DNA from 3 places in the Bradyrhizobium sp. SZCCHNRI2009 genome. Region 3 is predicted to be linked to each of the others. Evidence: predicted binding sites of a transcription regulator. Region 3 holds the regulator's gene; each other region holds the start of a gene.

Region 1 (7,378 bases), on a different contig from region 3:
TCATCAAGGATGCGCCTCGCGTCGTCGGTGGTGAAGTTCAGGGTCTCGTTCGGCACGCGCGGAGGTCCTTCCATGATCGTGTCATCGACGTGTCTCGGCATCGACTTGCCTCGCCGCGATCGGCGGAGCCGCCGGAATGTTGCCGCAGAGCGGCGGCTTGAAAAGGCCGGAGTTGGAAAACTATGATGATGGCACGCCGTGGAACAGACGGCAGGTGCGCGCAGACGATGCGGCCGTGAACATCCCGACCTGCGCTCCACCGTTCCGGCACAGTGCCGCGGGCTTGGCGCATGGCGAAGCGATGGTATAAGGCGCCTATACCGGGGAGTAACCAATGAAGAAGCTGATCGTGACGATGGCGGTCGCCGTGCTGGCCGGCTGGGCGGTTCCCGCAATGGCGCAGATGCCCAACATCAACCTTCTCGCCGACGGTCCCTCCAAGTCGCCCGAGGAGAAAGAGGCCGAAGCGGCGCGGGAGCAGGCCTACAGGGACACCATGCGCAAGATTCCGGACGCCAAGACGAGCACCGATCCCTGGGGCAACGTCCGGGCGGCCGAGCAGCCCAAGGCGGCGCCTGCCATGAAGACCACCGCGGCCAAGAAGCCGAAGGCTGCCGGCAGCACCAACTGAGATTTATCACGCTCGGGTCGGGCGGGCTCTGACCCTTCCGGGCCCGCTTGCCGATTGCGGACTCGGATTCCTCGCGGCCCCGTCTATATTGACGGTGTGGCAGCGCGTTGGAGTTCGTCGATGGGGATGCGCCCCCGGGACATTGCTAGCCGGATGGCGGCCCGGCGCCAGAAGGGCGCCGTGGGGGCTCGCGACGGCTACGTTCGCGACACGTTCACGCTGCCGCGCGAGCAAGCGCGCGCCAAGGCCCGCGACTATCTGACCCGCTATCCCAAGGCCGGCTACATGAGCGCCGTCGAAAGCTGGCGCGAGCTTCCCGATGGGGCCATCGAGTTCACGATGCGGCGGCTTCCCAGCGCCGATTGAACGATTGCCGCGAGCGCCTCATTCCTTTTCGCCAAGAAGCTTGCGTGTATCCCGATTGATGAAATGAAGCCGCGTGCAGGCCTTGCAGACCACGGTTTCATAGGAGCACGTGGGATCGCCCGGCTTCGGCTCTTCCAGCCAATGCTGCACGTTCATCCCCGTTCGCGGACATTTGAAGATCAGATTACCCATACAAATTTAAATGTCTGCCAAGATGCAGACAGGCATTTTGATCTCGATCAAGTTCGGCTGCCGAAATGACGCGCAGTCAACCTCGTTGACTACAATCTTGGGTTGCATCTTTCGCCTGCGACGATCCACAAGAGGTGTGGCGAGCCGTCAGGCCTGATCCAGCGACTCGGCGACGATCCGGATGCGGAAGACCGGCTGCCTTGCCTCGTCGAGCAGCTCCATCTGCCATTCGGAGTTTTCGGCGAGCTTGCGCGAGATGCTGCTGGCCATGTCGGCGCAGACGGTGGTCATCTCTTTCCAGGCTGCGTTGCGGTCGGCGCACTCGGTCCCATACTCGGACGCGCCTGAGAAGTGGCCGTTGCGGATACGAAAGAAATAGAGCGGCATTGCCAAAACCGGTGAGCCCTGACCGCCCCAGGCCGCTGGGTTTGATGTACGCACCACAAATGGAAGCGCAAAACCCACTCGGATCAATTCCGGTAAAATACGGTCGGTCGCGCTGATCGCTTCGGTTAGGCTGATTGCCGTTGGTGATGTGCGGCGCAACCGGACGAATCGCGGGCCAACGAATGAGCCTCGGACCGCTGCGGTCCGAGGCTCGGCGTCAACGTCGTAGCTTCCCAGCGAGGGCAGTTCGGCAGTGACACGATTAAATTAGTGCGAAATCTGTAGGCGTGCCTTGCGTCAGATCAAGGTTGCAATCTCGATCGGCCGCCGTGGGACGCGCACCTGGCTGTGGTCGAAGATCCGTTCCGGCACGACTGTCAGTCGGTAGGCGATCTGCGTCGCGCCGTCGACCATTTCCAAGAGTTCATCGCAGGCCGGACAACGCCTCTCTCCCGCGGCGTCTTGCTGCGAGTGAAGCTCGATCCTTTGAAGGCCGGCCCTGCAGGACGGGCACGTCACGTCATTTGTTGTCATCGCCAATATGAAGCGCAACGCACGCGATCCGTTCCCCGACATCACGACAATGACGGAGGGAGATGCATCCCGAGCGGAGCTATCAACGTCGAAAGCCCCGGACGTCGTCCGGGGCTTTCTTTCGGCGCGGATGGTTTCAGGGCCGTGCGCCTACGTGTGACGGAGCCTGCAAGTGCGGGAGCTGACAGGCTGCAAGGGATCGGTCGACGGCACACCAAAGGCGATAAACTAGACGATGTGCGGCGACCATCATCGCAACGAACAAACAAATCCGGGGCTGATCAAAAATCTGCTCAGACGTACGACAACCACGATTCTATAACGCAACCCAAAGTTTATGACAATGGTTTGTGGCTTGAAGATGTCGTGAGCGCCGGCGCGCGTGATGCGGATCACGCGGGTTTTTTCCGGGCCATTCCTCGGGCCGGCATGAGGAGCCGCGCCAATGGCGCGCTAACGCATTCTTGGGCAGGGTCCGACACGGGGGCGTCCGAGGTTCGTCGCTTCATCTGTCGTCCGTCATATGGTGGCCGTCGAGTGCTTGCACGCCACGTGATGCGGAACCTGATGGCCGGCCGCCGCTTGCGCGCGGCTGCGCGTCTGCATCGAAATCGTGCGCCTGCACGCACGACGAGCCGAACAAAAGCAGAAGAGGCGATGGAACTTCGTTCCTCTCAGGAGAACCACGGAATGTGCGATCTACGCACGCGTGTAGGAGTTGGTAGTTTCAAGGAAAAGACCTGACAAGCACGATCGGTCCAACGATTGCGGCGTTGAAGTCGGCGAGGTCTTCGCTGGGAATCCAGTACTCGCGATGCTTGCGGCCGCCGGCCTCGCGCACCTCGTAGGTGTCGATGAAGCCTCGCAGGATCGCAAAGCGCAGCACGTGGCCGGCGCCGCTCGCCGGCACGTTCCAGTCCCGTGCGATCTTCACGGCATAGTCCTCGGTCAGCACCGGGTAGAAGATCGGCTGCTCCGGAAGGCGCGGCGGAAACGCACGCATGCCCGACGCCTCGATCAAGGCAAGCTCCTTTGGGCCGACAGGGCGCCACAGCGTGAGGGTCTGTTCGTTGTTGGATCCGGTCATGCTGGTTCCGAAAATTGGAAGCGGTCTGCGAGGCTCAGAGAGAAGGACCAGCAGGATGATAGGGCACGGCCGAGACGACAATAACTACTTATAATTGATTTTGTGTATGCCGCAGGCGTGGAAAGCGAGGTTGGAGCGCTCGCGCAGGCTGGTCGTAGTCCGCGCGATCACCGGTCGGCGGCCGCGCCGTTCGCGCGCATGGCTTCCGCCTCCAGCCGGATCGGGATCCCTTCGCAGTCGCCGTCATCCAGCATCCCGCATGCCGTACTTCGCTTCCGGGCGCGCTGATCGGGCAGCGCTCCCTCGCTGGTGCGCGGTGCACCGCGCGCCGGCCCTCGGCCCTCGAGCGGCAGGCGTGTCTCCCGCGGGTTGTCAGGGGTTTGTGAAAGAGAGGTGTGAATGTCGAGAAGAACATATTGCGAACAAAGAACGGATGGAGTACATTCACCTCAAGATTGCTGGCCGACCTCGTTAACCGTTTGTCCATCCCGCGAATCCCCGCCATAAGGAGCGCCAATGTCCGCCACCGCCCTGCGTATCGTCGAAGGTTCCTCCATGGATAAGAGTAAGGCGCTCTCCGCTGCGCTGTCCCAGATCGAGCGTCAGTTCGGCAAGGGCTCGGTGATGAAGCTGGGCAAGAACGACCGTTCGATGGATGTCGATACGGTGTCCAGCGGCTCGCTCGGGCTCGACATCGCGCTCGGCATCGGCGGTTTGCCGAAGGGCCGCATCGTCGAGATCTACGGGCCGGAATCCTCGGGCAAGACCACGCTGGCGCTGCACACGGTGGCAGAAGCGCAGAAGAAGGGCGGCATCTGCGCCTTCATCGATGCCGAGCATGCGCTCGATCCGGTGTATGCGCGCAAACTCGGCGTGAACATCGACGAGCTTCTGATCTCGCAGCCGGATACGGGTGAGCAGGCGCTGGAGATCTGCGACACCCTGGTGCGTTCCGGTGCGGTCGACGTGCTGGTGGTCGACTCCGTGGCGGCGCTGGTGCCGAAGGCCGAACTCGAAGGCGAGATGGGCGAGTCGCTGCCGGGCCTGCAGGCCCGCCTGATGAGCCAGGCTCTGCGCAAGCTGACGGCCTCGATCAACAAGTCCAACACGATGGTGATCTTCATCAACCAGATCCGCATGAAGATCGGTGTGATGTACGGCTCGCCGGAGACCACCACCGGCGGCAACGCGCTGAAGTTTTATGCCTCGGTTCGCCTCGACATCCGCCGCATCGGCGCGATCAAGGAGCGCGACGAGGTGATCGGCAATTCCACCCGTGTGAAGGTGGTGAAGAACAAGCTGGCGCCGCCGTTCAAGCAGGTCGAATTCGACATCATGTATGGCGAGGGCGTCTCCAAGATGGGCGAGATCCTCGATCTCGGCGTCAAGGCCGGCATCGTCGAGAAGTCCGGCGCCTGGTTCTCCTACGATAGTCAGCGTCTCGGGCAGGGACGTGAGAATTCGAAATCGTTCCTCAAGGCCAATCCGGACATGACCGCCAAGATCGAAGCCGCGATCCGCCAGAACTCCGGCCTGATCGCCGAGCAGATCCTGGCCGGCAACGCCGAGCGCGACGCCGACGCCGACGGCGAGGAGCCGGCGGAGGAGTAGAGGTAAGACGGCAGCGGGTGCCGTGGACGTTGCGTTGCCGACGTTCCGGCGCCCGTTTGCAGATGTGTGGTGTTCTGCCGAAATCTGCGGTTGCTGCATGACCGAATGCAGTGAGCCTGAGTTTCCGAGCGCCGGATACGATCTTCAGCGCGAATAATCGAAAGCGTGCGCGCGGACGAGCAGACCGGATCCGCGCGGCGGCACCGACACTTCCGACGCCAGTCCTGGGCGCCGGGAGCCGATCGCGAACGTGTTGATAGCGTCTTGAGCCAATCAGGTCGTGCCGGAGCCAACAGCATGACGCGTTTGATTCTAGCGGCCGATGATCCCAGCGCCGGAGCGCTTCGGAGAGGCGGGTTTGCCGACTTGGTGGTGCCAATTCTCCATCGTTTCGTATGGGGACCGTTGCCATCAGATGCCGAGTTATCGGCTTATCTCGTCCAGCGCACCGCGCGACCGAAGCGCGGGCATTGGTTGGATTTCGCCTCGCGTGGCGACTTCATGGCGGTCGGCGGGCGGAGTCAGAGTTTTCTCGAACTTGTCGACCGTTGCGATAGCGTCGAGCTGTGGATGGGGACCCGTCCGAACGACCAGTTGGTGCTGATCTGGCTCTTGGACTATCTGCGCCATCACGCGGAGATCGCGACGAAGATCGTATTGCGGCATGTCGATGTTCCGCTATCCGATGCCCCGGCCGGGCGACTCGCCGGTCGGACCATTGCCGGCGTAGAGCTTGCGCGTGAGCATCTCGATTTGGGCCATCTGGCATGGCAGGCGTTTCGGGCGCCGACGCCGCAAGCCTGGTTCGATCTGTTGAAGCAGGATCTCAGTGCGCTGCCGCAGCTTCGCCGCTGCGTGCAGGAGATGCTCGATGAGCTTCCCGGTGTTGCGACTGGCCTCGGAGCATCGGAGCTGAGAATCCTCGAATTGCTGTCAGCCGGCTATCAGCACGCATTCGACCTGTTGCCGCATCATCGGGATCGCTTTCAACGCCGCGTCTATGACTATTGGGAGGGAGGCGCGTTGCTCGACGGTCTGGCACTGGCGCCGGCGCCGGCAATTTCGGGCCTCGCCGAACGGCCGTTCTCGGTCGAGATGCACGACAGCCGTGAACGCCTCGAGCGCTACAAGGCGAGCACGCTGTCGCTGACGCCGCTCGGCAAGGCGATCCTGGCCGGCGAGGAGGATTTCAGCAGCCATAATCCGATCCGGCGCTGGTGGGGCGGCACCGAATTGATCAACGCCAATCTCTGGCGCTGGCATGCGGTGCTCATCGCTCCGGATCCCGGCACGCCTCACGTCATTGATTGTCGCGAGCCGTGGCGCCCGATCCATTGGAACATGTGTGAGGAGGCTTACTCCGCCGCCTGGGCGTAGTCCGCCACCGGCGGGCATGAGCACACCAGATTGCGGTCGCCGTAGACGTTGTCGACGCGGCCGACCGGACACCAGTACTTGTCGGTGCGCGAGGTGCCCGCGGGGAAGCAGCCCTCGCTGCGCCGGTAGGCCCTGTTCCAATCGTCGTCGGCGATGTCGTGCACCGTGTGCGGCGCGTGGCGCAGCGGCGAGGCCTCGATTCCGAAGCGGCCCTGTTCGACCTCGGCGATCTCCTTCCGGATCGCGATCATGGCGTCGCAGAAGCGGTCGAGCTCCGCCTTGGACTCCGATTCCGTCGGCTCGATCATCAAGGTGCCCGCCACCGGGAAGCTCATGGTCGGCGCGTGGAAGCCGTAGTCGATCAGCCGCTTGGCGATGTCGTCGACGGTGACGCCGCTGCTCTGCTTGAGCGGCCGCGGGTCGATGATGCATTCATGCGCGACGCGGCCGCGCTCGTTGCGGTAGAGCACCGGAAAATGCGCATCGAGCCGCGCCGCGACGTAGTTGGCGTTGAGGATCGCAATCTCGGTGGCGCGGGTCAGGCCGTCGCCGCCCATCAGCAGCATGTAGATGTAGGAGATGGTCAGGATCGAGGCCGAGCCGTAGGGGGCGGCCGAGACCGGCCCGATCGGATGCGCGCTCGCGCCGTCGGTCGCAGGGTGACCGGGCAGGAAGGGCGCCAGATGCGCCTTCACGCCGATCGGGCCCATGCCCGGGCCGCCGCCGCCATGCGGAATGCAGAAGGTCTTGTGCAGGTTGAAATGGCTGACATCGGCGCCGTAATCGCCGGGTCTGGCGAGGCCGACCTGCGCATTGAGGTTGGCGCCGTCGAGATAGACCTGTCCGCCGTGGGCATGGACGATGTCGCAGATGTCGCGGATGTGCTCCTCGAACACGCCATGCGTCGAGGGATAGGTGATCATGATGGCGGCGAGCTTGGCGCTATGCGCTTCCGCCTTGGCCTTGAGATCGGCGAGATCGACATTGCCGCCTGCATCGCAGCCGACCACGACCACCTCCATGCCGGCCATGTGCGCCGAGGCCGGGTTGGTGCCGTGGGCGGAGGAAGGAATCAGGCAGATGGTGCGATGGCCCTCGCCGCGGGCGGCGTAGTAGCCGCGGATCGCCAGGAGGCCGGCATATTCGCCCTGCGCGCCCGAGTTCGGCTGCAGCGACACCGCGTCATAGCCGGA
Region 2 (7,378 bases), on a different contig from region 3:
TAGGCCTTGCCAGGCACGGCGGTGAAACGAATGTTCGACGAGCCCGGCGAGGACCATGTCGACACGGTGATCGTGGTGGCGCCGGGCGCAATCGAGCCGCTGTAGCTCTCGCCGCGGCCAAGGCTCGCCACCTTGGCGCCATTGATCTCGATCGCCGCTGGTGCCGCCAGATAGAGGAAGTCCGTCGTGCGTGTAATCGCGACCGTTGCGCGCCCTTTGGGCGCGGCGCGAGCCGCCGTCCCAGCCTCGACCCCAAACAGGCCCGCGAGCGCGACAAGCGCCGCAAGCTTCGATCGCACCATCGATTCCATCACTGCTCCCGCCCTGTTTGGCGGGATAGTACCGGCGCGCGGGAACTTCGCAATCGGCATGCGCAGCCTGTTGTGGCGGTGATCTCGGCCTACCGGCGGTTGCTGCACGAGCCGCCCGGCTACAACTCGAGCCGCCATGTCTCGCCGGTCAGCGGGACGCCGAACATGGCGTGCGGCTCCTCGGCGATCTTGCGAAACCCGGCGCGGGCATAGATGTCGCGCGCGGCGGTGAGAATGCTTTGCGTCCACAGCTCGATCGTCCTGTAGTTCTTCTCGCGCGCGAAGCGGATGCATTGTTCGGTCAGGGCCCGGCCGACGCCGAGACCGCGGGCCTTCTTCTCGACCAGCAGCAGCCGCAGCTTGGCGACCTCGTCGCTGCCCTTGACCAGGAAGATCGAGCCGACCGGCTCGCCCGCAAGCTCGGCGATCCAGCAGTGCTCGCGCGCCGGGTCGTAGCTCCTGATGAACTGTGCGCCGATCTCGGCGACCAACGCCTCGAACGAGACGTCCCAACCATATTCCTCGGCGTAGACGGCGCCGTGCCGTGAAACCACCCAGCCGATGTCGCCCGGGCGATGGCTGCGCAGCAGCACTGGGGAGCGGCCCGGCTGCTGCGGCTCCAGGGCGGTCTCGATCGTCGTCATTGCACCGACCAGCCGGTCGCGCACGGATGGCGCCAGCGGCGCCAGCATGGCCGCGATCTCCTTCTGCGAGCTGCGGTCGAGCTTGGCATAGGCCTGCCGGCCTCTTGCGGTCAGGCCGAGCTGCTGCTGCCTGCGATCGGTTGGCAAAGGCGTGCGGGTGATCAGCCCCTGCTCGTCGAAGCTCTGGACGATGCGGCTGAGATAGCCGGCATCGAGGCCGAGCGAGAGACCGATCTCCTTGGCCGAGATGGCGTCGTACTGTGCGAGTTCATAGAGCACACGCGCCTCGGCCAGAGAAAACGGACTGTCGAGCAGATGCTGGTCCAGCGCGCCGAGCTTCCTCGTGTAGAAACGGTTGAACGCGCGGATGGCGGCGACCTTGCCGTCGGCTGGGGCGGAATTCATGGGGCACCTCCAATATTTGCCATTGTCAACCAATTGATTGACTTTGGCAAGTATTGTCGTGCCGCTACACCATCACGATCCGGCTGCGCAGCATCGTCCGCGAGGAACGGCCGAGCTGACGCAGCAGCCGCGTTTCGGCGCGCTTGTGGTCGGGCTTGTATCCGCCGAGCTGCCGGTAGTGATCCCTGGCGATCAAGAGACCCTGGTCGCCGAGCGGCCCGACCAGGACCCGCGCAACCGCGCGCAGCCGGTCGCGCAGGCTGATTGCGGCATAGGGAGACCGGGCATAGCGGAAGACGCCAGCGCGCGGCCGGCCGGCGGTGGCGACGCTCTGGACGAACTGCATGGTTTCATCGATCCAGCCGGGATCGAGCATCGCGCCGGCGGGCAGAAACATCAGCCAGGGCGCACGCGCGCTGGCGGCCCCTGCAGCCAGGGCCGCGGCCTGGGAGCCCTCGAACTTCATGAAGTGGCAGCCAGCGACGTCCGCGACCCGCTCGATCACGCTGGAATCGGGCGAGCGATCGACCAGCAGCACCTCGGTGACGACACCGGCCGCGGCGCCCGGCACCAGCGCGGACAGGGTGGCCACGGCGGTCTGCTCGACACCTTCGGTCGGAATGATCACGCTCAGCATGAAACTGGCATCGCTATCTGTCGCGCCTCCGGCATGACTGTTATCATCTTGTCATAGCCAAATCAGCCCGCTGCGCTGCGGAATTTTGCAGCACGTACCTGGCCGCGCCGTTCGGCCCGCGCCCGAACGGTGCTATTTCAAGGTGCCGTGTTGCTGAAGCTCGCGCTTGACTGGCTCAGTCGCCTGCCTGTGTCGGCGTGGTGCCGCCGGCGCTGTTCGGCCACACCCAGTCGCGGATCGCCGGCATGTCCTCGCCATGCGCGCGGATGTAGCGGGCATGCTCGATCAGCGCATCGCGGAATTTCTGCTTCACATGAGCCGCCGACACGCTGAGGCCGGGCACGCGTTCGATCGCCTCGATGGCGAGGTGGAAACGGTCGAGCTCGTTCAGCACGACCATGTCGAACGGAGTCGTCGTGGTGCCTTCCTCGATGAAGCCGCGCACATGCATGCCGGCATGGTTGGTGCGGCTGTAGGTGAGGCGATGGATCAGATACGGATAGCCGTGATAGGCGAAGATCACCGGCTTGTTGGTGGTGAACAGGCTGTCGAAGTCGCGGTCGCTGAGGCCGTGCGGATGGTCCTGCTTCGGCTGCAGGGTCATGAGGTCGACGACGTTGACCACACGGATCTTCAGGTCGGGCAATTCCTTGCGCAGCAGGTCGACGGCTGCGAGCGTCTCCAGGGTCGGGACATCTCCGGCGCAGGCCATCACCACGTCGGGCTCCTCGTCGGCGGGCTCGGTGCCGGCCCAAGACCAGATGCCGATGCCGGCGTCGCAATGCGTCGCCGCCTCCTGCATCGACAGCCATTGCGGCGCCGGCTGCTTGCCGGCAACGATGACGTTGATGCGGTCGTAGGTGCGCAGGCAGTGGTCCGCGATCCACAACAGCGTGTTGGCATCCGGCGGGAAGTAGATGCGGACGATGTCCGCCTTCTTGTTGGCGACGAGGTCGACGAAGCCGGGGTCCTGATGGCTGAAGCCGTTATGGTCCTGCCGCCAGACATGCGAGGTCAGGAGATAGTTCAGCGACGCGATCGGGCGCCGCCACGGCAGCTCGCGTGACACCTTCAGCCATTTGGCGTGCTGGTTGAACATCGAATCGACGATGTGGATGAACGCCTCGTAGCAGGAGAACAGGCCGTGGCGGCCGGTGAGCAGATAGCCCTCCAGCCAGCCCTGGCAGAGATGCTCGCTCAGCACCTCCATCACGCGGCCGTCATGGGCGAGGTGGACATCGTAGGGCTCGATGCCTTCCATCCACACCCGCTCGGTGACCTCGAATACGGCATCGAGCCGGTTCGAGGCGGTCTCGTCCGGGCCCATGATGCGGAAGTTGCGTGTCTCTGCATTCAGCGTGATCACGTCGCGCAGGAACTTGCCGAGCTCGCGCGTGGCTTCAGCCATGGTCTGGCCCGGAGAGGACACCTCGACCGCAAAATGCTGGTAGTCTGGGAGCCTGAGCTCGCGCTTGAGCAGACCGCCATTGGCATGCGGGTTGGCGCCCATGCGCCGCGTGCCCTTCGGTGCCAGTGCCTGCAGCTCCGGCACGAGCCGGCCGTGGCCGTCGAACAGCGTTTCCGGCTCGTAGCTTTTCATCCACGCTTCGAGCAGCGCGAGATGCTCGGGCTTGCCGCGCGGATTGGTGATCGGCACCTGATGGGCGCGCCAGAAGCCTTCGACCTTGAGGCCGTCGACCTCCTTCGGCCCGGTCCAGCCCTTCGGGCTGCGCAGCACGATCATCGGCCAGCGCGGCCGTTGGATCGTTGCATCCGGCTGACGCGCATTCTGCTGGATCGAGCGGATGCTCGCGAGCGCGACATCGAGCGCGTCCGCCATCTGGCGATGCATCGCCTTCGGCTCCGCGCCTTCGACGAACAGCGGCTCGTAGCCGTAACCTTCGAACAGGCATTTGATCTCGGCATCGCCCATGCGGCCGAGCACGGTCGGATTGGCGATCTTGTAGCCGTTGAGATGCAAAATCGGCAGCACCGCGCCGTCATGGGCCGGGTTCAGGAACTTGTTCGAATGCCAGGATGCGGCGAGGGGCCCGGTCTCGGCTTCGCCGTCGCCGACCACGCAGGCCACGATCAGATCGGGATTGTCGAACGCCGCACCATAGGCGTGCACCAGCGCGTAGCCGAGCTCGCCGCCTTCGTGGATCGAGCCCGGCGTCTCGGGCGCGGCATGGCTCGGGATGCCGCCAGGGAAGGAGAACTGCCGGAACAGCTTGCGCAGGCCATCGGCATCGCGCGTGATGTCCGGATAGATCTCGCTGTAGCTGCCTTCGAGATAGGTGTTGGCGACCATGCCGGGGCCGCCATGGCCGGGACCGCACACGTAGATGACGTCGAGATCCTGCGCCTGGATGGCGCGATTGAGATGGGCGTAGATGAAATTCAGTCCGGGCGTCGTCCCCCAGTGGCCGAGCAGGCGCGGCTTGACGTGCTCCGCTTTCAACGGCTCGCGCAGCAGCGGGTTGTCCAGCAGATAGATCTGCCCGACCGAGAGATAGTTCGCCGCGCGCCAATAGCGATCGAGCAGGTCGAGATCGTCGGCCGTTTTGGTCTGATGGGAAGACGTGATGTTCATGGAACCTCGCTTGCCGTCCGCTTCGCGCTTGCGGGAAGTGCATTAGAGTAACGCCGCACCATTCCGTTCCAGTGCGCTGCGAAGGATAGAACGGGAATGTGATGGTTGGCCTTGCGTGGCTCCAGAACCGTTCCGAGACGTTGTTCTCTTTTGTTCTTGTATTGTTCTTTTTGTGTGCTATGTCTTGGCCATGAGCCGAGCATCTTCACATGCCCTCAAGCGCCCGCCGGTCCCGGTGCCCTCCGAGCCGGTGGGCGCGCCTTCATCTGGCCCGGAAAACGACTTCCCCGAACTCGCGGTCGCCATCGAACGGGGCCGGCGCCGCGGCCGGGGTGCACAATCCAATGCGAGCGGCCGCTACGAAGCGGAGGCTCGCGTCGTCTTCGACGATGGCTGGCAGAGTCTCGAGGATTTGCCGCCATTCAAGACCATGGTCGCGACCGATACCTCGCGCAAGGTCATCACCCGCAACGACTCGCCGGACATCGGTTTCGATCGCTCGATCAACCCGTATCGCGGCTGCGAGCACGGCTGTGTCTACTGCTTCGCGCGGCCGACCCATGCGTTTCTCGGGCTGTCGCCTGGTCTTGATTTTGAATCCAAGCTGTTCGTGAAGCCGGATGCGCCCGCGCTCCTGGAAAAGGAGCTCGCGGCCAGCGGCTACGAGCCGCGGATGATCGCGATCGGAACCAACACCGATCCCTATCAGCCGATCGAGCGCGAGCGGAAGATCATGCGCGGCATCCTCGAGGTGCTGGAAAAGGTTGGCCATCCCGTCGGGATCGTGACCAAGTCGGCGCTGGTGATGCGTGATGCCGACATCCTGGCGCGGATGGCCAAGAGGAACCTGGCGAAGGTCGCGATCTCCGTGACCACGCTGGATCCGAAGCTGGCGCGCACCATGGAGCCGCGGGCCTCGACACCGTCGAAGCGGCTGGAGGCGCTGCAGGCGCTGTCGAGGGCCGGCATTCCGACCACGGTGATGGTGGCGCCGGTGATCCCGGCGCTGAACGACAGCGAGATCGAGCGCATCCTCGATGCCGCCGCCCATGCCGGCGTCAAGGAGGCTGCCTATGTGCTGCTGCGCCTGCCGCTGGAGGTGCGCGACCTGTTCCGCGAGTGGTTGCTCGAGCATTATCCGGACCGCTACCGCCACGTCTTCACCCTGATCCGCGACATGCGCGGCGGCCGCGATTACGACTCGCAATGGGGCACGCGAATGAAGGGGACGGGCCCGATGGCCTGGATGATCGGCCGCCGCTTCGAGATCGCCTGCGAAAAGCTCGGCCTGAACAAGCGCCGGACCAAGTTGACGACCGATCATTTCGTCCGGCCGAAGGGCGGCGGGCAGCAACTCAGCCTGTTCTGAAGCGTGCGGAGAGCAGTTGATGAGCGCACAAGCGAGCGTTCCGCGGTTCACCGTCATCACACTCGGTGTATCCGAGATGCGGCGGAGCATCGCCTTCTATACGTCGCTCGGCTTCGCCCGAAAATTCCGCGCGACCGGAGAGGCCGTGGCATTCTTCGAGACCGGCGGGACGGTGCTGGCGCTGTACCCGTGGGGCGCGCTCGCCGATGATGCGGGCGTGCCGGACGCACCGCGCCCCCAGGCATTCCGCGGCGTGACGCTGGCATGGAACTGCCGCTCGGAGGCCGAGGTCGATGCGGCGCTCGCGTCGGCGGTGGAGAAAGGCGCGATGCTGCTGAAGCCGGCGCAACGAACCGACTATGGCGGTTACAGCGGCTACTTCTCCGATCCGGACGGTCATGTCTGGGAAGTGGTGATCGCGCCGGGGATTGATGTCGGCAAGGATGATCGAGTGCATCTGCCGGCGTAGTCGGTCGCGGGCAAGGGGCGAATAGCGGGGAATGAGGTCCGTTCGGGGTTGCGCCGCCGCGGGCCGTTTCGCACCATGCCGGCCATGATTCGCGATCAGTCAAAAAAGCCGGGCAGGGCGAAGGCGACGAGCGGCGCCGTGGCGAAGAGCGCACCTGCAAAGGCCGCAACCAAGCCTGTTGCCACGAATGCTGCCGGCAGGTCGGCCGCCAAGCTCGGCAAGGGCGTCATCGCGGTGACGCCGCCGAGCTTCCGGCGGGAGCGCGCGCTGCTCAAGCAGGGCATCTGGCCGGTCGCCGGTTGCGACGAGGCGGGACGGGGGCCGCTGGCCGGTCCGGTGGTCGCCGCGGCCGTGATTCTCGATCCCGCGCGCATCCCGAAAGGCCTCGATGACTCCAAGCGGCTGAGCGCGGAGCAGCGCGAGGCGCTGTTCGACAAGATCTGCAAGACGTCGGCGTTCGCGGTGGCTGTCGCCTCGCCGGCGCGAATCGATCGCGACAACATCCTGCGGGCCTCGCTGTGGGCGCTGTCGCGCGCCGTGAGGGCGTTGCCCGAGGCGCCGAAGCACGTCTTCGTCGACGGCCGCGACCGCATCGACGTCGATTGCGGCTGCGAGGCGGTGATCGGCGGCGATGGCCTGGTGATGTCGATTGCGGCCGCCTCGATCGTCGCCAAGGTCACGCGCGACCGGCTGATGTGCGCGCTGGCGCAGGATTGCCCCGGCTACGGCTTCGAGCAGCACAAGGGGTATGCCGTGCCGGAGCACCTCGCTGCGCTGGACCGGCTCGGACCGTCGGTGCATCATCGCAGCCTGTTCGCACCCGTCGTGGCCGCCCGGCGCAAGCATCAGCCGTGGACCGACGTCCCGGAGCCGGATTTGTTTGCCGAGGTGACCGTGGTGACATCCACTGAAATCTCGGTCGGGGTCTGATGCAGGTTGCCTCGCGGTCG
Region 3 (7,378 bases):
CCGAGCTATGACTACGCGCACGGGCAGTCGGACGCGATCGAGGGCGTGACGCACTCGATCTGCACGCTCGAGTTCGAGGATCACCGTCCCCTCTACGACTGGTTCCTGGACAAGCTGCCGGTGCCGTCGCATCCGCACCAGTACGAGTTCGCGCGCCTCAATCTCACCTATACTCTGCTATCCAAGCGCGTGCTGACGCGGCTGGTGCAGGACGGCCATGTCTCCGGCTGGAACGATCCCCGCATGCCGACCATCGCCGGCCTGAAGCGGCGCGGCGTGCCGCCGGCGGCGGTGCGCGAGTTCATCAAGCGCATCGGCATCGCCAAGGCGAACAGCATCGTCGACGTCGGCATGCTCGAATTCTGCATCCGCGAGGAGCTGAATCGCACGGCGCTGCGCCGGATGGCGGTGCTGCGGCCGCTGAAGGTGGTGATCGAGAACTATCCGGAAGGCCAGGTCGAGGAGCTCGAGGCGATCAACCATCCCGACGATCCCGCAGCCGGCACGCGCAGGATCGCGTTCGGCCGCGAGCTCTATATCGAGCAGGACGACTTCATGGAGAATCCGCCGAAGAAGTTCTTCCGTCTGTCGCCGGGCAACGAGGTGCGGCTGCGCTACGCCTATTTCATCAAGTGCCGCGACGTCATCAAGAACGACGCCGGCGAGATCGTCGAGCTGCGCTGTACCTATGATCCGGCGACCAAGGGCGGCAACGCGCCTGATGGCCGCAAGGTCAAGGCGACGATGCACTGGCTGCCCGCTGCACAGTCGCTGACCGCCGAGATCCGCCTCTACAACCAGCTGTTCGCCAATCCGAGCCCCAATGCGGCCGACTTCACCGCCGATCTCAATCCCAACTCGCTCGAGGTCCTGACCGACGCGCGCATCGAGCCGGCGATCGCCGAGAGCAATTCCGACGCGCCGATGCAGTTCGAGCGCCAGGGCTACTTCGTGCGCGATCCGGATTCGACACCCGACAAGCTCGTGTTCAACCGCACCATCGGCCTGCGCGACACCTTCGCCAAGGAAGTCGCGAAGGGGTGAGGCAAGCGGAGACCGCGGGACGCGTGTGGCTCAGCTGATCGCGTCCTGCCCGGCCTCGGTCAGCGTCGGCACGCCGTCGGTGAGTTCGACGAGGCCGCGCTCGGTGAGCAGCGAAAGATCTTCGTCGGCGACAGGGGACAGCGTCAGCCGGTGGGCCTTGATGTCCCGGAGAGTCCAGCGCAGGTGGATCGCCTTCTCGAGCGCGAGGTCGGCGAAGGGGTCTTCAGGGTCGTGGGCGTCCATCCCCTGAAAAGCACGTGCGGCGCAAAAAGTTCCCCCGCAGCGGCCGTGCAGATTTCCAGGATTCCCGTTCCGTTCTGCTAGGCGCGCTCGCGCAGCTTCCGGTAGCCTTTCCGCCCGTCGGGTAACGGGTGGTGTGGGGGCAATGGCGGAGCCGGTCAGGCCGCCGGGAGGGCGTCGCGGGATCGCGGGCGTGATGGCCGATGTCTGGCCGCCGCGCGGCGCGCTGGCCGGCGGCTGGCCCGCGATCGGGGCCGGTGCGTCGTCGGTGTTCGCCGCCCGCCTGAAGAGCTGGGCGGCCGAGGAGGCCGGGGCGGGCCGGCTGCTACCCTGGGTGCCGGTGGCGTTCGGGGCCGGCATCGCGCTGTACTTCACCGCCGATCACGAGCCCGTGCTCTGGATTGCCGCCACCACCGCGGCGCTGCTCGGCATCGTCGCCATCATGATGCGGCGGCATCGGCTGTTTCCGGTTGCCGTGATGATCGCGGCGGCGGCGTGCGGCTTCGCCGCGGCGACCGTCAAGACCGCGCGCGTCGCGCATCCGGTGCTGGCGCGGCCGTTGTATTCGGTGGCGCTGTCCGGCTTCGTCGAGGCGCGCGACATCCGCGAGCGCAGCGACCGCATCGTGCTGCGGGTGACGTCGATGGAGAGCCCGCGCAACGCCGTCACCATCGCGCGTGTCAGGCTCGCGGTGCGCAAGGGCGCGGCGCCCGAGGTCGGCAGCTTCGTGCAGCTCAAGGCGCGGCTGCTGCCGCCGATGGCCCCGGTGCGGCCGGGATCCTACGACTTCGCGCGCGACATGTTCTTCCAGGGCATCGGCGCCTCCGGCTTCGTGATGGGCGCGATCACGACGGCGACGCCGCCGCAGGCCGCCGGCTTCGGCCTGGGCTATGCGGCGGCCATGCAGGGTCTGCGCGATGCGATCGACGCACGCATCCGCGGCCGCCTGTCGGGCGACGAGCGCGCCATCGCCACCGCGCTGCTGACCGGCCGGCGCGACGCCATCACGCCCGATGTCAACGACGCGATGTTCGTCTCCGGTCTCGGCCATGTGCTGTCGATCTCCGGCTATCACATGGCGGTCGTCGCCGGCGTCGTGTTCTTCGCCGTGCGCGCGCTGCTGGCGCTGATCCCCGGCCTCACCATCAGCCATCCGATCAAGAAATGGGCGGCGGCCGCGGCGCTGGTCGCGGCGGCGTTCTATCTGTTGCTCTCAGGCGCGGAGGTCGCGACCCAAAGGTCGTTCTTCATGACGGCCGTCGTGCTGATCGCGGTCATGGTCGACCGCCGCGCCGTCACCTTCCGCACGCTCGCGGTCGCGGCGATGATCGTGCTGGTGGCGGCCCCGGAAGCGCTCGTGCATCCGAGCTTCCAGATGTCGTTCGCGGCAACGCTCGGCCTGGTCGCGCTGGTGCAGTTCGGCCTGCCCAGACTGTTCGCGACGCCGGACAGCTCGGCCACCCAGCGCATCGCGCTGTGGGGCGGCCGCGAGCTTGCGATGCTGTTGCTGGCCTCGCTGATCGCGGGGCTCGCCACCACGCCCTATGCCGCCTTCCATTTCCATCGCGCCACGCCCTATGGCGTGCTCGCCAATCTCGCAGCGATGCCGGTCGTCTCGGCGCTGGTGATGCCGGCCGGCCTGATGGGCCTCGTGGCGGCGCCGTTCGGGCTCGACGGTCCCTGGTGGACGCTGATGGGCCTCGGCATCGACTGGATGATCGCGGTGACGCGCTGGGTGGCGGCGCTGCCCGGCGCGGTCGGGCGCATCCCGGCCTTCGGCATCGGTCCACTGATCCTGGCCAGCCTCGGTGTCATCCTGATCGGCCTGCTGCGCACACCGCTGCGCTGGTCGGGCGCCGTGGGGCTCGTGGTGGCCACCGTGTGGGCCGCCGCGACGCCGCTGCCCGACGTGCTGATCGCCGGCGATGGGCGCGCGGTGGCGGTGCGCGGCCGTGACGGGCGTCTGCATGCGATGCGCATCGGCAAGGACGTGTTCGCCACCAAGGAGTGGCTCGCGGCCGACGCCGATGCCCGGCTGCCGGCGGATTCATCGCTCACCGATGGCGTCTCCTGCGACGAGGCGGGCTGCGTGGTCGCAATGGCCGACGGCCGATTCGCCGCCCTGACCCTGCGCGCCGAGGCGCTCGCCGATGATTGCGCCCGCGTCGCGCTCATCGTCACCGCGCGCGCCGCGCCGTCATCCTGCGCGGCGGCCGTCATCGATCGCGAGCGGCTGCGACAGCAGGGCGCCTTGATGCTGGTGCAGCGGGGCAGGAGCTTCGCCGTCACGCCGGCGCGTGCCGGCGGCACCGACCGCCCATGGTGGCCGGCGCCCGCCGAGGCCGGCGAGTTCGACACGACGCTGACGCCGCGCGCGCCGGCCGTGCGGCCTCAGGACGCGACGCCGCCGGAGACGGAGCAGGGCGAGGAAGACTGAGTGCCGGGCAGCTCGAACGTGCCGAGATGATACTCGGTGTCGCCAGGTCCATGTTGCCAAGTCCATCGAACAGCGAGGGGCTTTCGGCCAGCGTGAACGCAGCGCGCGGATAGCGTTGCCAGATGGCGATGTCGTCAGCCGTGACTGTCAGCCATCCGAACACAAGCATATTGCAGCCGGGCTCGGTGATCCCGGCGGCCTTGTTCCAATCGATCTTGTTGACCACGGCGGCAGGCTCCCCCGGCACATCATGCCGGCCGAGGGATGTCGTTCCTATCCGATGCGATGCCGGGGCGTGAGGTTCGCCCGAGAGGACTTTGCGCTTGCAGAACCCAAATCTCCCACGGTCGAAAGCTCGTTCACGACCGAGAGAAATGCCGATGCGGAGACCCCTCAGGTGATGCTGATGCGGCGAATCGGTGTGGCCTGCGAAGGCGGCACGTCCTCGGCGATGTCCGGGCGTCGCTGCGCTGGCTGCTTGCTGACCGGCAATTGCAGCACGGTGACGCGCTGGCCCTCGCAGAGCTGGGTCACCAGCACGTGGCGGCCATCGGCGAATTCGATCGCGTCGTGATGGCGATCGGGAATGTGAGTCTCGATGCTGTTGAACTTTGCGACGCGCTCGCGGATCGTCCGGGTCCAGAGCCAGCGGCTGTCGTAGCGGACGTCCTCGGCGAAGGCCAACTCGGTGCCGGGCAGCATGCAGACTGCGACGGTCGGCTCGCTCTCCAGCGCGAAGCCGCGGGTGGCGGTGCCACGGAAGGTCATCGAGATCAACGTCTCGCCGACCTTGGCGGGACGGGACGCAACCGCATGGAGGCTGTAGTCACACATCGGATCGCTCCTCGTTGAGAGATAGCCGACCCACGCTCCCCCCGGACAGGCGCAGGCCTCTATCAGAGTGGACATCGATGGTGATGTTAGCGCGCGCTTCGCGGCAATTCTGCGCTGATCTGCATCGCGTGTGCCCGCGGCCGATCACAAGCGTTTGAGCATGCCGCGCTGCACATCATGAGGTGCATTCGCGCGTGACGTATTTTGCTGGGCAGCCTCCGATCGGCGGCGAAAGCGCGTGCGCCCGCCGCCCATCGACCGATCCCATTCGCGATCAGTACTTGCGGTACAGCCCGACCAGCTTGCCTTGGATCTTCACCCGGTTCGGCGGCAGGATGCGTACCTCGTAGGCGGTGTTGGCCGGCTCCAGCGCGATCGATGCGCCGCGGCGGCGGAAGCGCTTCAGCGTCGCTTCCTCATCGTCGATCAGCGCCACCACGATGTCGCCGGTGTCGGCGGTCTCGTTGCGCTGTATCAGCGCCATGTCGCCGTCGAGGATGCCGGCATCGACCATGGAGTCGCCGCGTACCTCGAGCGCGTAGTGATCGCCGTTACCGAGCATGTCGGCAGGCACGCTGATGGTGTGGCTGCGGGTCTGCAGCGCCTCGATCGGGGTACCGGCGGCGATGCGGCCCATCACCGGCACTGCGACGGGGCGCTCGCCATCGTCCAGCGCGGGAGTGCTGGTGCGCACCTTGCCGAGATTGCCCTCGATCACCGATGGGGTGAAGCCGCGGCGGTTGTTGGCGGCCTGTGACAGCTCGGGCAGCTTGATCACCTCGATCGCGCGGGCGCGGTTGGGCAGCCGGCGGATGAAGCCGCGCTCCTCGAGCGCCGTGATCAGGCGATGAATGCCGGACTTCGAGCGCAGATCGAGCGCATCCTTCATCTCGTCGAAGGACGGCGGCACGCCGGCTTCCTTGAGCCGCTCGTTGATGAACCGCAGAAGTTCGTACTGTTTGCGCGTCAGCATCTCGACCTGGTCCCCGGTTTGTTGTCGTCCGAGTCCAGGAGCTGCGCCTCGCGCACAAACCGGCTGAGAGCGCCCTGGAGTCGGACCGTCATCGCGTCGCCCGCAACATACTAAAAACAAATCATGAACGGACACTATATGTTCGATGTGTGTTCCGCAATCCTAAAAATATGATGAACAGACCGGGCTTTACCGGGGAAGCGGCTCAGTTCGGCAGGCGCAGGATCTCGCACGGGCTGCCGGCAGGCGCCTTCGGAGCAAACGCCGGCCGGATCACCACCGCCTGCGAGAGCGCGAGATTCCCAAGCAGCGACGAATCCTGCTGGCTCACCGGGGTCGCAACCAGCGTGCCGTCGGCGCGCTCTTCGAGCCGCGCCCGCAGATAGTCCTCGCGCGAATCGTTCGGCCCGAGCTCGCGGCCGAGCAGGGCGGTCTCGCGCGGCATCACGGCCTCGTCGCGGCCGAGCAGCCGCCGAATCAGCGGCACCAGGAACAGGAGGGCGCAGACATAGGACGACACGGGATTGCCGGGCAGTCCGATCACCCTGACGTCGCCGAGCCGTCCGTGCATCATCGGCTTGCCCGGCCGCATCGCGATCTTCCAGAACGCCATCTCGACGCCCTCGGCTTCGAGCGCCTGCTTGACCAGGTCGTGATCGCCGACCGAGGCGCCGCCGGTCGTGATCAAGATGTCGGCCTTGGCCTCTCGGGCCCGGCGGATGCCGGCGATCGTCGCCTCCATCGTATCCGCGGCGATGCCGAGATCGATCGGGGTCCCGCCCTCGTTGCGCACCAGCGCCCGCAAGGCGTAGCCGTTGGAATAGACGATCTGGCCCGGGCCGGGCGTCGAGCCCGGCATCACCAGCTCGTCGCCGGTGGCGAGCAGCGCCACCTTCGGCCGGCGCCGCACCGGCAGCGCCGGATGATTCATGCTGGCCGCCAGCGACAGGTCGCGGTCGCTGAGCCGGCGCCCGGACTTCAGCAGCACCATGCCCTGGTGAAAGTCGACGCCCGCCGGCCGGATATGCCGGCCCTTGATCGCGGCCTCGGTGATCACGACGTGGCCATCTTCGGCGATCGTGTCCTCCTGGATCACCACCGCGTCCGCACCCTCCGGAACAACGCCACCGGTGAAGATCCGCGCCGCCTCGCCGGGTCCAACCACGCGATCGAACGGCCGCCCTGCCGCAACCTCGCCGATGACCTTCAGCCGCGCCTTGGCCTGGGCGGCGTCCGCCGCGCGCACGGCATAGCCGTCCATCGCCGACATTGCCTCGGGCGGCTGCGTCCGCAGCGCCGCGAGGTCCCGCGCCAGGATGCGGTGAAACGCTTCGTCCAGCCCGACCTGCTCCTCGGCCAGCGGCTCGGCGCCGGCGAGCACGGCGGACAACGCATCAGACACCGGCATCAGGGCCATGGGATTTCCTTCGGACGGAGACGGCAGATCGAATGAATCGCCTTCTAACCGAACGCGCACGGCGCGGCCAAGGGCCTAGGCCGCTCCCTGCGTTCTGACCGTCTGCTGTGGGCCGTTTCCGGGCCGCTGCCTCACGATCGCGCGAGAAAGTCTGCAATCAACCGCATGACCTCCTGCGGACGTTCCAGGCTCGGCAGGTGCGCCGTTCCGGCCAGCTCATGTCCTGACCCGTTCGGCATTGTTGCGGCGAGCAGCCTGCTTCGCTGCTGGATGTGAGGAAAGTCCAAGTCCCCCTAGATGACGAGCGATGGCGCGACGATCTCCGCGAGGCGCGGGAAGGCTGGTGCCATATCGAGAGTCGCGCCGGTTGGCGGCGCGCGGAGTGCGGCGGCGTTCTTCTTCAGGAACGTCTCGCGCGGCTCGCCGGAGATGC

The links. Region 3 encodes LexA, which represses DNA repair genes until DNA is damaged. Its sites were predicted from a motif close to TGTTCNNNNTGTGTTCNG; they were not measured.
Region 1: a site for LexA is predicted at 3,605-3,622, ahead of recA (recombinase RecA). Genes of this name have one in related genera too.
Region 2: a site for LexA is predicted at 4,742-4,759, ahead of QX041_RS29485 (PA0069 family radical SAM protein). Genes of this name have one in related genera too.

Annotation. Positions count from the first base shown of each region.
Region 1 covers NZ_JAUEUH010000008.1:216,354-223,731, reverse strand. The annotation lists gene QX041_RS26585 (PaaI family thioesterase) at 1-74, opposite strand, end outside; gene QX041_RS26580 (hypothetical protein) at 335-631, shown strand; gene QX041_RS26575 (hypothetical protein) at 752-997, shown strand; gene QX041_RS26570 (DUF6894 family protein) at 1,337-1,576, opposite strand; gene QX041_RS26565 (hypothetical protein) at 2,838-3,131, opposite strand; gene recA (recombinase RecA) at 3,714-4,808, shown strand; gene QX041_RS26555 (DUF1835 domain-containing protein) at 4,974-6,185, shown strand; gene gcvP (aminomethyl-transferring glycine dehydrogenase) at 6,164-7,378, opposite strand, start outside.
Region 2 covers NZ_JAUEUH010000010.1:126,611-133,988, forward strand. The annotation lists gene QX041_RS29465 (hypothetical protein) at 1-311, opposite strand, end outside; gene QX041_RS29470 (helix-turn-helix domain-containing GNAT family N-acetyltransferase) at 431-1,360, opposite strand; gene QX041_RS29475 (glycosyl transferase) at 1,425-1,997, opposite strand; gene QX041_RS29480 (phosphoketolase family protein) at 2,173-4,590, opposite strand; gene QX041_RS29485 (PA0069 family radical SAM protein) at 4,781-5,959, shown strand; gene QX041_RS29490 (VOC family protein) at 5,979-6,428, shown strand; gene QX041_RS29495 (ribonuclease HII) at 6,504-7,358, shown strand.
Region 3 covers NZ_JAUEUH010000002.1:698,817-706,194, forward strand. The annotation lists gene QX041_RS10770 (glutamine--tRNA ligase/YqeY domain fusion protein) at 1-1,044, shown strand, start outside; gene QX041_RS10775 (hypothetical protein) at 1,075-1,287, opposite strand; gene QX041_RS10780 (ComEC/Rec2 family competence protein) at 1,430-3,721, shown strand; gene QX041_RS10785 (hypothetical protein) at 4,115-4,555, opposite strand; gene lexA (transcriptional repressor LexA) at 4,830-5,528, opposite strand; gene glp (gephyrin-like molybdotransferase Glp) at 5,734-6,945, opposite strand; gene QX041_RS10800 (hypothetical protein) at 7,239-7,378, opposite strand, start outside.